2 regions of the Roseivivax sp. THAF30 genome follow, and region 1 is predicted to be linked to the other one. Evidence: riboswitches for the same ligand, from Rfam matches in the RefSeq annotation. Region 1 holds a riboswitch; the other holds the start of a gene.
The links. A riboswitch is a leader RNA that binds a small molecule or an ion and turns the genes downstream of it on or off. The one in region 1 is predicted to bind thiamine pyrophosphate.

Region 1 (7,443 bases):
GGCGGAACGGCCGTTCGCGATATAGCTGTCGATGAAGCCGGGGCGCACGACGCTCAGCACGCCGCCAAGCCGCGCGACCGCCGGATCGTCCTGAGCGGAATCGGTGCTCTCCAGCACGAGTTTCACGCAATCGACGCGCAGGATATCCGCAACTTCACCACCGAGATCGCGCAGGAACGGCTCGAATTCGGTCGGGTCGAGAAGCCGCAGGATCGCGCGGTGAATCTGGTTGGTGCCGGCGAGGTTTTCATAGGCGGCCGCGATGACCGAACGGTGCGTTTCCTCGAGCCGGTCGAGCCGCGCCTCGAGGCGCTCCATCGCGATTCCGCGCAGATCGACGATGTTCGAGCCCATGGATCGCTCGTTCGCCGCCACGAGCGCGCGCATCAGATCCTGATCTTCGAGAAGAAGGTCCGGCCGTTCCATCAACGCGCTACGCAGGGACGGATCGATCTTGGGCTGGCTGGTCATCGTGCCTCATCCATGTTGGAGCTCCTTGTGCCCGGAGCTTGGACCGATCTTTTCCCGTCTGGGCCACGTTCTGTCAACGCGCACGCAATGCAAGAGCGGGCTTCGACAATCGGGGTGCCTTTGAGGTCACGCCTGGCCGAGATAGGCACGCAGGCTGTCGGGCGGGTCGGAAAAGAGCGCCTCCGTCTCCCGCGGCGGCTCCGCGACGCCGTCCGCCACGAGCACCGTCTGGCTGGCAAAGCGGCGCGCATCGGCGGGATCGTGGCTGACCATCAGCGCCAGCGCGCCGAGCTTGTCCGCAAGCTCGGCCACGCGGCTCAGCATCTCGGCCTTGAGCGCCGGACCAAGCGCCGCGAAGGGCTCGTCGAGCAGGATCACTGGCCGGTTCTGCAAGAGCACCCGCGCCAGGGCCGCCCGACTCGCCTGCCCGCCCGACAGCTCCGCCGGTTTGCGCGCGCCGAACCCGGCGAGCCCGACCTCGGCCAGCGCCTCTTCGATCTGCTGGTTTTCGTGCGCGCTCACCCGCCCGCCACCCGGCCGCAAGGCAAGTCCGAGATTCCGCGCAAGGCTCAGGTGCGGAAAGAGGTTTTGGTCCTGGAACAGCGAGGCGACCGGCCGCGTGCCAGGGGCATCGGCGGTAATGTCCCGTCCTTGCCAGAGAATCCGCCCCGCCTCGGGCCGCCGAAATCCGGCGATCGCATCGAGGAGCGTCGACTTGCCTGCCCCCGATGGTCCGACCACCGCAACGCGGCTCCGAGGCTGCAGCGTCATCTCGGCGCGCAGCGTGAAGTCGCCTGCGCGCATCACGAGCCCATCGAGTTCAAGCACCGACGCGCCCTCCCCTGTCAAAGAGCCAGAACAGCGCGAGACTCGCCATCAGGAGAAGCAGCGCCGCGCCCTGCGCCGCCTCCATCTGGTAGCTGCCCATGAGGCGATATACCTGCAGCGGCAAGGTCGCGCGGTCGGGATCGGCGAAGAGTGCAATGACGCCCAGATCGCCCATTGACAGCGCCGCTGTCAGCCCCGCCGCGAAGCCCAAGGGCCGCTTCAAGCGCGGCAGCAGCACCCAGCGCGTCCAGGCCCACCCGCTGAGGCCGAGCGATCCGGCGAGCCGCCCGAAATCATCGCGGATCGCCTCGGCCTCGGGCCGGAGGATACGCAGCGCAAAGGGCAGGCTCACCAGCGCGTTCACGAGCGCCGTGACCGGCAGCGCCAGCGCGAACGGGTTCATGACGGGCCGGACCAGCAGGAACAGCCCGGTGCCAAGGACGAGCGGCGAGATGGCGATGCCGAGAAGGCCCAGAAGCTCTCCGCGCCGGGTCGCGAGCGGCAGCGCCCAGAGAAGGCAGAGCGCGGTCGAGGCGAGCGCAACGCTGAGCGAGTGCCACGCGGCCTCCAGCGTTCCGGCACCCTGCTGCAAGAGCCCCGGCGCGCCGCGCAAGGCCACGAGCGTCAGCGGCGTCAGCAGGAAAAGCGCAACGATCAGGATCGCGCCTCCATCGAGAAGCCGTGCCACGAGCCCCCGCCCGTCCCAGCGCGCCACGCGCCGATCGAGCCCCGCGCCGAAGCTTGCCCCGCCCGAGAGCCGCAGCGCCACGAGCCCCGCAGCGACCGCGAGCGCCAGTTGCAGAAGCGAGAGCGAGGCCGCGCGCCCCAGATCGAAGTCGAACCGCATCGCCTGGTAGATGGCGAGTTCCACCGTCGTGGCGCGCGGGCCGCCCCCGAGCGTCAGCGCGACGGCGAAGGACGACAGGCAGATCACGAAGATCACCGCGAAGGCTCCAGGCAGGATACGCGCCAACATAGGCGCTTCGAGCGTGCGGAACATCGCCCAGGGGCTGAGCCCGAGCGAGGCGGCAAGCCGCAACCGCTCCCCCGGCATGGCAAGCCAGCCTTGCAGGACGAGCCGCGTCGCAAGCGGCAGGTTGAAGAAGACATGCGCGATGACCACCCCGTGCAATCCGTAGATCGTCATTTCCGGCAGGCCCAGCGCTGCGAGGCCCCGATTGACGATGCCGTTCGATCCGAACGTCGCGATCAGCCCCAGAACGGCCACGATCACGGGGAGGATGAACGGCGCGCCCAGAAGCGCAACGAGGAGCCCGCGCCCCGGAAAGTTGCGCCGGGCGAGCGCCCGCGCGACGGGCACGGCGAAAAGCACGCTGAACCCCGCCGAGAGCGTCGCCTGAACAAGCGTGAAGCGCAGCGCCTGCCCGTCACCGGGCGCGAAGGCCGACAGCCCTCCCGCCCGGATCAGCACCGCGGCGACCGGCACCAGCGTCAGCGCCAGCACCGCCGCGGCGGCGATCAGCGCGAGAGACCGGCGCGCCATGCCTCGATCGCCTGATCCTTGAGTTCAGCTGCCTCGTCTTCGGAGTAGAACAGCACTTCATCCGGCAAGTCGAGCTGCCGGAACCCGTCCGGCCAGCGCTCCTGCGGCAATGCCGCCGGGAAAGACCAGTTGCCCGTCGCGATCATCTCCTGGAACTCCTCCGAGAGGATGAAGGCCATGAAGTCCTGCGCAAGCTCCGGCACATCTGTCGTCGATGTCACCGCGGCCAGCTCGACCATGAAGTAATGCCCCTCGGGGAAGATCGCCGCCTTCACCGTGTCGTCGTCCTCGGCGATGATGTGGTAGGCGGGCGAGGTCGTGTAGGACAGAACCATGTCCGCCTCGCCATCGGTGAAGAGCCCGTAGCTCTCGGACCAGCCCTTGGTCACGGTCAGCACGTTGTCCGAGAGGTCCGCCCAGGCGGCCTCTGCCTCCTCGCCATAGACCGACTGCACCCAGAGCGCGAGCGCGAGGCCCGAGATCGATGTGCGCGGATCCTGGATGACGAGGCTCAGATCATCACCCGCCTCACGAAGCGCGTCGAAGCTCTGCGGCGGCTCGGCCAGACGCTCGGTGTCGTAGACGAAGGCGGTATGCCCGTAATTGAAGGGCAGGAAGATGTCGTCGTTCCAGTCGATCGGCAGCGTCAGCGCATCCGTGTCCTGCCCGTGGGGCGCGAAGAGACCGCTTTCGCGGGCGCGCTTGGTCACGTCGGTGTTGAGCCCGAACACCACGTCCGCCTCGGTCGCCTGCCCTTCGAGCAGAAGCCGCGGCAAGAGATCGCCCGGCTTGAACTGAAGATCGCAGTCGCAGCGCGCCTCGAACAGCTCTTCGATCTTGGGGCCCGGTCCCCATTCGGAGACGATGTAATCGCCAGCATAAACAGTGAGCACGTTCTCCTGGGCGAGCGCGGTGCCCGCGGTGAGCGTGGCCGCTGCAAAAGTCGTGAGGGCTTTCATGGTGCCATCCTTCCATTTGCGGCGGATGGGCAAGATACTGCGGGCGCTGCCGGCAAACCTTCCCTCCGCCGGTGTTAACCGGTTCAGGTTCAACGGGTTCGCGGCATCACCGCATCTCAGCCTTCCGGCACCCCGAGGTACGCAGAGACGTAATCCTGCCCGGTGCCGCTGACAAGGCGAAACGGCTTGAGGGGGGCGCGGGCCTTCTTTAGGACAAGCGCGACCAGCTATTTCGGAGCGGCGAGATGAGTTTCAACACGTTCGGCCACCTGTTTCGCGTGACGACCTGGGGCGAAAGCCACGGTCCCGCGCTCGGCTGCACGGTGGATGGCTGCCCGCCCGGGATCGCCATCGACGAGGCCGCGATCCAGCACTGGCTCGACCGCCGCAAACCGGGGCAGAACAAGTTCACGACCCAGCGGCGCGAGGCCGACGCGGTTCGCATCCTCTCGGGCGTCTACGAAGGCCGCACCACAGGGACGCCGGTGCAGCTGATGATCGAGAACACCGATCAGCGCTCCAAGGATTACGGCGATATCGCGGAGACCTTCCGCCCAGGCCATGCGGACATCACCTATTGGCAGAAATACGGTCATCGCGATCCGCGGGGCGGCGGGCGTTCCTCGGCGCGTGAGACCGCGGCGCGGGTGGCTGCCGGAGGATTGGCGCGTGCGGTTCTCGCCGAGCTGGCCCCCGGCCTCGCGATCACCGGCTACATGGTGCAGATGGGTCCGCATTCCATCGGCGAGACCCGCGAGATGGACGAGATCGAGAAGAACCCGTTCTGGGTGCCCTCGGCAAAAGCCGCCGAGGACTGGGCCACATATCTCGATGGCCTGCGCAAATCCGGCAATTCCTGCGGCGCGATGATCGAAGTTGCGGCCTCCGGCGTGCCCGCCGGCCTCGGCGCGCCGGTCTATGCCAAGCTCGATACCGAGATCGCCGCGGCGATGATGTCGATCAACGCGGTGAAAGGCGTGGAGATCGGCGAGGGCATGGCAGCGGCCGCACTCACCGGCGAGGCCAATGCCGACGAGATCTTCCTCGGCAATGACGGCGCGCCGAGCTATTCCTCGAACCACGCAGGCGGCATCCTCGGAGGCATCTCCACCGGCCAGGACATCGTCGCACGCTTCGCGGTCAAGCCGACCTCCTCGATCCTCAAGTCCCGCGCCTCGATCACCAAGTCGGGCCAGCCGACCGAGGTCGTCACGAAAGGCCGCCACGATCCTTGCGTCGGCATCCGCGCGGTGCCGGTCGGCGAGGCGATGATGGCTTGCGTGCTGCTCGACCACCTGCTTCTCGACCGCGCCCAGACCGGCGGCACCCGCGGGCTGATCGGGGCGTGAGGGGGCTTGCTGCCCCCTCTTCGGGGCGTGCCGCCCCGAATTCACCCCCGCCGGTATTTGGGCCAACCCAAAGACAGGGGGCGCGCTTTTGGTTTTGGGTTGGTGAAAATACCGAAAATGCGCCCTTTCCGCAGGCACGGCGACCTGGGCGACGACGCTACTCCGCCGCCTGCTGGGTCAGATCGAGGCCACCGATCTCCGACAAGGCGGCGATGACCGCCTCCACCCCTTCGCCCTTGCGAAGCGCGGTGAAGAAGAAGGGTCGCCCGGCGCGCATGCGGGCCGCGTCCCGCTCCATCACCTCGAGCGACGCACCTACATGCGGGGCGAGATCGGTCTTGTTGATGACAAGGATGTCAGAGCGGCAGATCGCGGGGCCACCTTTCCGCGGTATTTCTTCGCCCGCCGCGACATCGATCACGTAGATCGTCACGTCGGCAAGCTCGGGCGAGAAGGTCGCCGAAAGGTTGTCGCCACCGGACTCGATCAGGATGAGATCGAGATCCGGGATCGCCACGTTGAGCTCGGCGATGGCGGCGAGGTTGATCGAGGCGTCCTCGCGAATCGCGGTATGCGGGCAGCCGCCCGTCTCTACGCCGCGAATGCGTTCGAGGGGCAGGACCTGCCGTCGCATCAGCTCCTCTGCATCCTCCTGCGTATAGATGTCGTTCGTGATCACGGCCATCGAGAGGCGCGGGCCGAGCGCGGCGCAGAGCGCGGCGGTCAGCGTCGTCTTGCCGGCGCCGACCGGGCCGCCGATGCCGACGCGCAAGGGACCGTTGGGAGAGGACATTGGGCGGGCTCCTTTCAGGATCGGAAGAGTTTCGTCTGAAGCGTCTCGTGGCGCATCGCCGCGATGTCCATCAATGGCGAGAAGGTGCCGAGATCATCGAGTTCGGCGCGCATCGCGTCATCCGACACCTCGGCCACGACCGGCACCAGTGACGCGATCGCGCGCTGCCCGTCGCTCTGGCCGAGCGGCACGAGGCGCATCGCCGCGCCCCCATAGGTCGACACCGCGTTCAGCAGGAATGTCTCGAGCGCCGCACGAGGCTCGAGCGACAACAGATGCACAGCGCGGCCTGCGGCGACCGGATAGGCCATGTCTGGCAGATCGAGCCCCCAGACGGCGCGGACCGTGGCCGCGAAGGCCGCGCCCGTAAGCGCCGTCTCGCGCCGCCGATGCGCGGCGCCAGCGAGCGCTGAGGCCAATTCGTCGAGCGCCGCGACGTCGTCACCGCGCGCGGCATGGGCGAAGAGAACCGCGTCCTGCCAGCCCGCGCCGTGTCGTGCCCAGGTCTCGAGCCATGCCTCCAGATCCTCGCCAGTCGCAAGGCCACCCTCGGCGACCAGCGTCTCGATCCCGTGCGAATAAGCGAAGCCGCCTGTCGGAAAGGCGGGTGAGAAGAGCTGATGAAGGGTCAGCCCGGCCTCAGCCATGGCTATGCTCGTGCGGACCGTGGCCGTGCGAATAGTCGTGCCCATGGGTGCGGCCGTGGCCGTAGGCCCCTCCCTCTGGAGTGAAGGGCTCCACCACCTCGCGCGTCTCCGCGCCGAGCCTACTCAGAAGATCGGCCATGACGTGATCGCGCTGGATCAGAAGGCGAGATGCCTCGATCTGGCAGGGGGTGTGGCGGTTGCCGATATGCCAGGCGAGACGCACGAGATCGCCGCCCCTTATCTCAAGCAGCTCCTCGGGCGCGGCGGCGATGGCGATCTCGCCCGCCTCGGTGACCAGCACCCCGCCAGGATCGAGCGAGGTGGTCTGCGGCAGATCCACGAGGCAGCGCCGTCCGTCCTCGAGCGCGATCACCCGGCGGCGCAGGAAGCGGCCTTCGTAATCCAGCACCGCGCATCCGATCGGCGCGGCATGGGCGTGTCCATGGTAGGTGCGTGCGATAAAATCGGTCATGTCTCAGAACAGGAAATAGCGCTGCGCCATCGGCAGCTCGGTTGCAGGTTCGCAAGTCAGAAGCTCGCCATCGGCGCGCACTTCGTAGGTCTCGGGATCGACCTCCATCTTCGGCGTCGCGTTGTTGAGCTTGAGGTCGCGCTTGCCGATGCCGCGCGTGCCGCGCACGGCGATCGTCTCTTTCGCGAGACCCAGTTCCGAACCGATGCCGGCCGCCTGCGCGGCTTCCGACACGAAGGTCACGGCAGAGCGCTCCACGGACCGCCCGTAGGCTCCGAACATGGGGCGCGAATAGACCGGCTGCGGCGTCGGAATCGAGGCGTTGGGGTCGCCCATCTGCGCCATCGCGATGGTGCCGCCCAGAAGCACCATGTCCGGCTTCACCCCGAAGAAGGCGGGCGACCAGAGGCAGAGATCGGC
Region 2 (7,443 bases), 900 kb from region 1:
CTCAATCTCATGCGCCTCGCCGAGGGCGACCAGTTTGCGCCCGAGTTCCTCAAGATCAGTCCCAACGCGAAGATGCCCGCCATCGTCGATCACGCCCCTGCTTCGGCTTGGGGCGAAAGTCCGGTTTCCGTTTTCGAGTCGGGCGCGATCCTCCTTTATCTCGCGGACAAGACGGGCGTGTTCGCACCGCCGCCGGAAGATCTGCGCGCGCGCAAGGAACTGATGGAATGGCTGTTTTGGCAGGTTGGCAACCAGGGACCAATGGGCGGCCAGCTCAGTCATTTTCGCAATTACGCGCCCGAAGACGACCGCGCCTATGGCTTCAAGCGGTATCTTGGCGAATACGACCGGAACCTCGGCGTTCTCGAGAACCGTCTCGATGGGCGCGACTACCTTCTCGGGGCGTATTCCATAGCGGATATGCTGGCATTCCCTTGGGCCTTCATCGCCAAGCCTCTTGGCGCTTCGCTCGAAGACTTCCCGCGCGTGGCCGAGTGGCGCCGCCGGATCAAGGAACGCCCGGCCGTGCAGCGTGCAATCGACCTGCACAAGTCGGACCAGAACCGCGGACGGCACAGGGCCGACAACAACAGGGTGTTGTTCAATCAATCCGCCAGCTCGCTTCGTCAGAACTCAGCGCCAGGCAAAGAATGACCGGCGCTTTGACTGCCCCATACAGATTGAGGGCATCCGTTGACCGGCAGGCGCCATCATCGGAGAACCGCAGGCCGGCAGAGCGTTACAACCCCGTCTTGCGTGGATAACGTCGCCTCGATGGCAAAAAGGGACGATCATGACGATCACGAACCAGGCCGAATTGGACGGCATGAAGGCTATCGGGCGGATCGTCGCGAATACCTTGCGCGACATGGCGGCAGCGATGGAGCCCGGCATGACCACTCGGGAGCTAGACGAGATCGGGCGAGATCTCCTAGCGCAGGAAGGCGCAGTTTCCGCACCCAAAGCGACCTACCGTTTCCCCGGCACGACCTGCATCAGCGTGAACGAGGAAATCGCTCACGGGATACCGGGCGAACGCGTGATCGCGCGCGGGGATCTCGTGAATATCGACGTCTCGGCGTCGAAGAACGGGTATTTCGCGGATACCGGCGCGACCTGCATCGTGCCCCCGCCCGATCCCGCGAAAGCGCGTCTCTGCCGCGACGGTCGACGCGCCATGGAGATCGGGATCGCAAAGGTCGGCGCCGGCAAGCCCCTCGCCGGGATCGGCCAGGCAATCGGGCGGTTCGCATCGGCACGGGGCTACACGCTCATTCGGAACCTCGCGAGCCACGGCGTCGGTCGGTCCCTTCACGAATATCCGGGCGAGATCGCCACTTGGCCGGACCGCCGGGAGCGCCGCCGAATGACGACAGGGCTCGTCTTCACGATTGAGCCGTTTCTTTCCACCGGCGGCATGATGGCGACGGACGGGAAGGACGGCTGGACATTGTACTGCGAACCGAGAGCGCCAGTCGTGCAGTACGAACACACCGTGATCGCGACGAGACGCGGTGCGATGGTCGTGACCGTCCCGAGTTGAAGGCCACCCGGTGCTTGCACCCCCGAGGGGTGCGACCGGACCCGGCCAGTCAGAGCCTGTCAGGCAGGACACGTCCGCGACTCTTGTGCTTCTTTGATTGCTGTGACAGCCTCAATCTCGCAACAGGGGCGTCCGCCATGCGCGGGCTGAGAAGCACCCTTCGAACCTGAACCGGATCATGCCGGCGGAGGAAGTTGCGGAGATGGCCCCGAAAGGTGAATGCCGTCTGCCGTGCCTCCGCCCGACAAGGAGGCACCATGCACACCCCCGGAACAACCCTGAGCGCCATGCGCGCCTCGGCTCCTCTCGTTCACAACATAACCAATTTCGTCGCCATGAACGTCATGGCGAATGTCCTTCTGGCCATAGGCGCGTCGCCCGCGATGGTCCATGCGCGCGAGGAAGCGGCGGAATTCGCCGGATTGGCACAGGCACTCACCGTGAATATCGGCACGGCGGATCCCGCATGGGGCACCGCGATGCAGGAGGCCGCGGCCGTCATGTCCGAGGCCAACCGCCCCTGGGTCTTCGATCCGGTCGGCGTGGCCGCCACGCGGTTTAGGCAGGACCTGTCCGATCGGCTACTCGATTTGAAACCGACAGTGGTGCGCGGCAATGCCTCCGAGATCCTCACCTTGGCGGGTCTTGGCGGCTCTGCACGCGGCGTGGATGCCGGTGACAGCGTCGCCTCGGCCGAGGATGCGGCGCGCGCCCTGGCCCAACGAACCGGCGGTGTGGTCGCCGTTTCCGGCCCGGTCGACTACATCACGGACGGTGCCCGCGTCGCGCGCGTCTCCAACGGTCACCCGATGATGGCGCGGATCACGGTCATGGGCTGCTCGCTCAACGGGGTGATCGCGGCTTTTTGTGCCGATCATCCGACGTTCGATGCGACTGTCGCGGCGCTTGCGGCCTATGGTGCCGCCGGCGAAATGGCGGGCGCGGCGGCGCAGGGACCGGGCAGCTTCCAGGTGGCGTTTCTCGATGCGCTCCATGCCCTCACACCCGAGGCACTGAACGCCGCCGCGCAGATCGAGCTCGCGACATGATCGGGCCGGTCTACGTCGTGACGGACCCGGGCGCACCTATCCCAGTGGCCGATCAGGCGATGGCCGCCGCCCGCGGCGGGGCCTGGGCGGTGCAGATCCGCGACAAGACCATGCCCGACACGGACCTTGCACGCCTGACCGAAGCACTGATGGAGGCGCTCGCCCCGATGGACGTACGCGTCTTCGTCAATGACCGGATCGAGGTGGCACGCAGCACGGGCGCCGACCTCCATATCGGCCAGGGCGATGGCGAGCCGGAGCGCGCCCGCGCGCGGATCGCGCCAGGCGCTCTGCTCGGCCTGTCGATCGAGACGATAGCGCAATGCAGGCGCATTCCATCGGGCGTCGACTATATCGGCGCCGGTCCCTTTCGCGCCACACCGACCAAGCCCGACGCGGCAGAGCCCATCGGGAGCGAAGGGCTGGCCCGCATCGTCCGAGCCGCGCCGGTGCCGACCATCGCGATCGGCGGGCTGACCGCGCGGGACATCCCCACCCTGAAACACGCGGGGGCGTCCGGAATGGCCGTCGTTTCGGCCGTCACACGCGCCGCGGACCCCGAAGGGGCAACCCGCGCCCTCGTCGATACTTGGAGACAGGTATGATACCGAACATCCTCTCTATCGCCGGATCAGACCCGTCGGGAGGCGCCGGCATCCAGGCAGACCTCAAGGCGATCTCGGCCAATGGCGGCTATGGCATGGCCGTGATCACGGCGCTGACAGCACAGAACACACATGCCGTGCGTGCGGTGCTGCTGACCGAACCGGGCATGGTCACCGAGCAGATCGCAGCCATCCGCGAGGATATCCGCATCGATGCCGTGAAGATCGGCATGCTGGGCAGCGCGGCTATCATCGAGGCCGTGGCCGCCGCGCTTTCGGACCTTGCCGCGCCTGTGGTGCTGGACCCGGTCATGGTGGCCAAGGGCGGCGACCGCTTGTTGGCGGAAGAGGCCGTGAGCGCTCTTCGCGACCGGCTCCTGCCGATTGCCACGGTTATCACGCCGAACCTGCCCGAGGCCGCTGACCTCTTGGGCGAGGACGCGGCAACGAACCGGCCCGGCATGGAGGCACAGGCAAAGGCCTTGCTGGCCCTCGGGCCATCAGCGATCCTGATGAAGGGTGGACACCTCTCCGGAGACCAGAGCCCCGACCTTCTGCGAACTCGGGATGAGAGCCTCTGGCTCGAAGGCATTCGTCATGTCACGCGCAACACCCATGGAACGGGCTGCACGCTGTCTTCGGCGCTCGCCGCGCATCTTGGCCACGGCCTCGCTTTGCCGGAGGCGGTGGCGCGAGCGAAGTCCTACACCGCCGCTGCGATCGCGCAGGCAGACGAGCTCGCTGTCGGCTCCGGTCACGGTCCGGTTCATCATTTTCATTCGATAATCCCGGAAGCCGTTTGACCACGCCTGGCATGCTGGACCAGTCCACCATCCCGACCAATCTCAAGGGACTTTCCTGGCCTGCGAAAGGAGGGTCGTGGCCGTGCTCACGCCCGGCTTTCTTCTCATACCGGGCCTGCCGGCGGATCAGGTCAGCGTCAGCCGAACCGGCTCCAGCCCTTCGCAAGTGCCAACAAGAACGTCACCGCGCGCGACAGCCCCGACGCCAGAGGGCGTGCCGGTCATCACGATATCCCCGGCTCCGAGCGCGTAGAGCGTGTTGAGGTCGTTCAGAATTTCGGGCACCGACCAGACCATGTCCGCAAGCGCACCCTCCTGCCGGAGCGTGTCGTTGACCGTAAGCGAGAGCACCTGTGCGCCGATCCCGCCGAATTCGGAAGCCGCTGTCAGAGGGCCGATGACGGCGCTCGCCTCGACGTCCTTGGCGGTCGACCACGGCCGGCCTTTCGCTTTCGAGGCCGCTTGCAGATCGCGCCGCGTCATGTCGAGCCCGACCGCATAGCCGAAGACCGCGCTCATCGGATCTGCCGCATCGACCGGCCCGTGAAGCGCAACCACGAATTCGACCTCGTGGTGATAATCCTCCGTGCGTGGCGGCATCGGATGGCTGCCAGACCCCACGGCGTGATGCGGGGACTTGGTGAAATAGAACGGCGCTTCGCGGTCGACCTCGTTGCCCATCTCGGCGGCGTGGGCAGCGTAATTTCGTCCGACGCAGAAGATCCGGCGCAGCGGAAAGCGCGCCGCCTCCCCGTGGATCTCGAGGCTCGGTTGGCGTTCGGGGTCGAAAATGTAGGACATGAGGCGCCTCAGATTGATTTTTCGCGACATTGCCACGCGGCCCCGCAAAGAGAAACCCCGGCGCCTTGCGGCACCGGGGGTCACTTGCACACAGGTGGGCTATCAGCTCGCCGCTGCGACGGCCCGTTTGGTCATCACCTTCACGATATGCGCGCGGTAATCGCCGGAGCCGTGAAGGTCCGAGATCATGTTCGAGCCATCCGGAGCCGACAGGCTCTCGATCGCATCAGCCGAGAAGTTCGACGAGAGCGCGCTCTCGGCCTCGCTCCAGCGGAACACGCCTTCGTTCGAAGCGCCGGTGACCGCCACGCGGACACCATCGGCGTATTTCGCCACGAAGACACCGACAAGCGCGAAGCGCGAGGCCTGCTGCTCGAACTTCTGGTAGTTCGATTTCTCCGGGATCGGGAAGCGGACCTCGGTGATGATCTCCGCCTCTTCGAGCGCGGTTGCGAACATGCCCTGGAAGTAATCGTCCGCGGCGATCTCGCGCTTGTTGGTCTTGATCGTCGCGCCCGTGCCGAGCGCTGCGGCCGGGTAGCAGGCCGAGGGGTCGTTGTTGGCCAGGCTGCCGCCGATGGTGCCACGGTTACGCACCGCGGGATCACCGACATTGGCGGCGAGGTTGGCGAGGCCCGGGAAATCCGCCATCGCCTCTTTCGCGACCGTGCCATGCGTCGTACCGCCGCCGATGGCGAGCTGGCCGTCATCGGTCTTGCAGACACCCTTGATTTCCGCGATGCCCGTGAGGCTCACGAGCTTTGTCGGCATGGCAAGGCGCTGCTTCAGCGTCGGAATGAGAGTCTGACCGCCTGCGAGCGGCTGCGCGTCCTCCTCGCCGAGGGCTTTGACCGCCTCGTCGATGGATGTGGGCCGCACCAGATCGAAATTGTACATCTTGTCCTCCTTCTGGCCGCGTCTGGGGCTCTGCCCTCACGATCCGGCCGAAAATAGATGGGTGGGTCCGGGAGGCCGCGCCCCCCGGACTGGCCTCACTTCTGCATCGCAGCCCAGACGCGCGCCGGTGTCGCGGGCATGTTGATGTGCTCGACATGGGTGTGGCCACCCGAATGCAGCGCATCGATCACGGCGTTGATGACCGCGGGCGGCGAACCGATGGCTCCGGCCTCCCCGCAGCCCTTCACCCCGAGCGGGTTGTGGGTGCAGGGCGTCTGGCAGGAATGGTCCACCTGGTAGAACGGCACATCATCGGCGCGCGGCATGGCGTAATCCATGTAGGACGCGCTCAGAAGCTGGCCGTTCTCGTCATAGGCGCAATTTTCCAGAAGCGCTTGGCCGACACCTTGGGCGATCCCGCCATGAACCTGGCCGGAGACGATCATCGGATTGATGATGTTGCCGAAATCATCGGCGGCCGCGAACCGCTCCACCGTGACCTTGCCGGTCTCGGGGTCCACCTCGACCTCGCAGGCATAAGCGCCAGAGGGATAGGTGAAGTTCGCCGGATCGTAGAAGGCCGTCTCCTCGAGCCCCGGCTCGATATCCTCGAGCGGATAGTTGTGCGGCACGTAAGCTGCCAGCGTCACATCTCCCCAGGCGACCGACTTGTCAGTGCCCGCGACGGTGAACTGGCCGTCCTTCAGCTCGATATCGGCCTCGGAGGCTTCGAGAAGGTGTGAGGCGATCTTCTTGGCCTTGTTGATGATCTTTTCGGTCGCCCGGACCATGGCCGAGCCGCCCACCGCAATGGAGCGCGAGCCGTAGGTGCCCATGCCCATCGGCGTGTTTGCAGTGTCGCCATGGACGATCTCGACCATCGAGGCATCGATGCCCAGCATCTCGGCCACAACCTGCGGGAAGGAGGTCTCGTGCCCCTGCCCGTGGCTGTGGCTGCCGGTCATCACCGTGATGCCGCCCGTGGCGTTCACACGCACCGTCGCGCTTTCATAAAGACCCGCACGTGCACCAAGCTGTCCGACAAGGTTCGACGGCGCGATGCCGCAGGCCTCGATATAGCAGTTGATGCCGAGCCCGCGCAGCTTGCCGCGCTTCTCGCTTTCCTTGCGACGTGCCTCGAAGCCCGCGAAATCAGCGATCTCCTGCAGCTTGTCCATCGTCGCATCGTAATCGCCCGTGTCGTATTCTACGGCAACCGGAGTTGCATAGGGGAACTCGGTGATGAAGTTCTGCCGGCGCAATGCGACCGGATCGACGCCAAGCTCGCGCGCCGCCTTGTCCACGACCCGCTCGAGCTGGAACGTCGCCTCGGGACGACCCGCCCCGCGATAGGCATCGACCGGGACGGTGTTGGTGAAGACCGCCTTCACGTTCACGTAGATGAGCGGCGTCTTGTAATTGCCCGCCATCAGCGTGCCGTGCAGCCAGGTCGGCACGGAGGGTGCGAAAGTGGACAGATACGCGCCCATGTTGGCGTAAGTCTCGGTCCGGATCGCCGTGAAGTTGTTGTCCTTGTCGAGCGCGAGCTCGATCTTGGTGACGTGGTCCCGGCCATGTGCGTCCGACATGAAGGCTTCGGAGCGCGAGGAGGTCCACTTCACGGCCCGCTTCAGCTGGCGCGCGGCAAAGGTGCAGAACGCCTCTTCGGCATAATGGAAGATCTTCGTGCCGAAGCCGCCGCCCACATCGGGCGCGACGACACGCAGCTTGTGCTCGGGGATGCC

Region 2: it holds a riboswitch for thiamine pyrophosphate, as region 1 does, so the genes downstream of both, thiM (hydroxyethylthiazole kinase) here and FIU91_RS14610 (thiamine ABC transporter substrate binding subunit) in region 1, are expected to answer to the same signal.

Annotation. Positions count from the first base shown of each region.
Region 1 covers NZ_CP045389.1:3,008,994-3,016,436, forward strand. Annotated here, with positions in the region: gene FIU91_RS14595 (DUF484 family protein) at 1-471, opposite strand, end outside; gene FIU91_RS14600 (ATP-binding cassette domain-containing protein) at 598-1,299, opposite strand; gene FIU91_RS14605 (thiamine/thiamine pyrophosphate ABC transporter permease ThiP) at 1,292-2,803, opposite strand; gene FIU91_RS14610 (thiamine ABC transporter substrate binding subunit) at 2,779-3,762, opposite strand; TPP riboswitch at 3,806-3,907, opposite strand; gene aroC (chorismate synthase) at 4,008-5,111, shown strand; gene ureG (urease accessory protein UreG) at 5,269-5,904, opposite strand; gene FIU91_RS14625 (urease accessory protein UreF) at 5,919-6,551, opposite strand; gene FIU91_RS14630 (urease accessory protein UreE) at 6,544-7,023, opposite strand; gene ureC (urease subunit alpha) at 7,027-7,443, opposite strand, start outside.
Region 2 covers NZ_CP045389.1:2,107,995-2,115,437, forward strand. Annotated here, with positions in the region: gene FIU91_RS10210 (glutathione S-transferase N-terminal domain-containing protein) at 1-654, shown strand, start outside; gene map (type I methionyl aminopeptidase) at 794-1,543, shown strand; TPP riboswitch at 1,658-1,753, shown strand; gene thiM (hydroxyethylthiazole kinase) at 1,801-2,592, shown strand; gene thiE (thiamine phosphate synthase) at 2,589-3,197, shown strand; gene thiD (bifunctional hydroxymethylpyrimidine kinase/phosphomethylpyrimidine kinase) at 3,194-4,000, shown strand; gene FIU91_RS10235 (fumarylacetoacetate hydrolase family protein) at 4,127-4,801, opposite strand; gene FIU91_RS10240 (xanthine dehydrogenase family protein subunit M) at 4,904-5,698, opposite strand; gene FIU91_RS10245 (xanthine dehydrogenase family protein molybdopterin-binding subunit) at 5,794-7,443, opposite strand, start outside.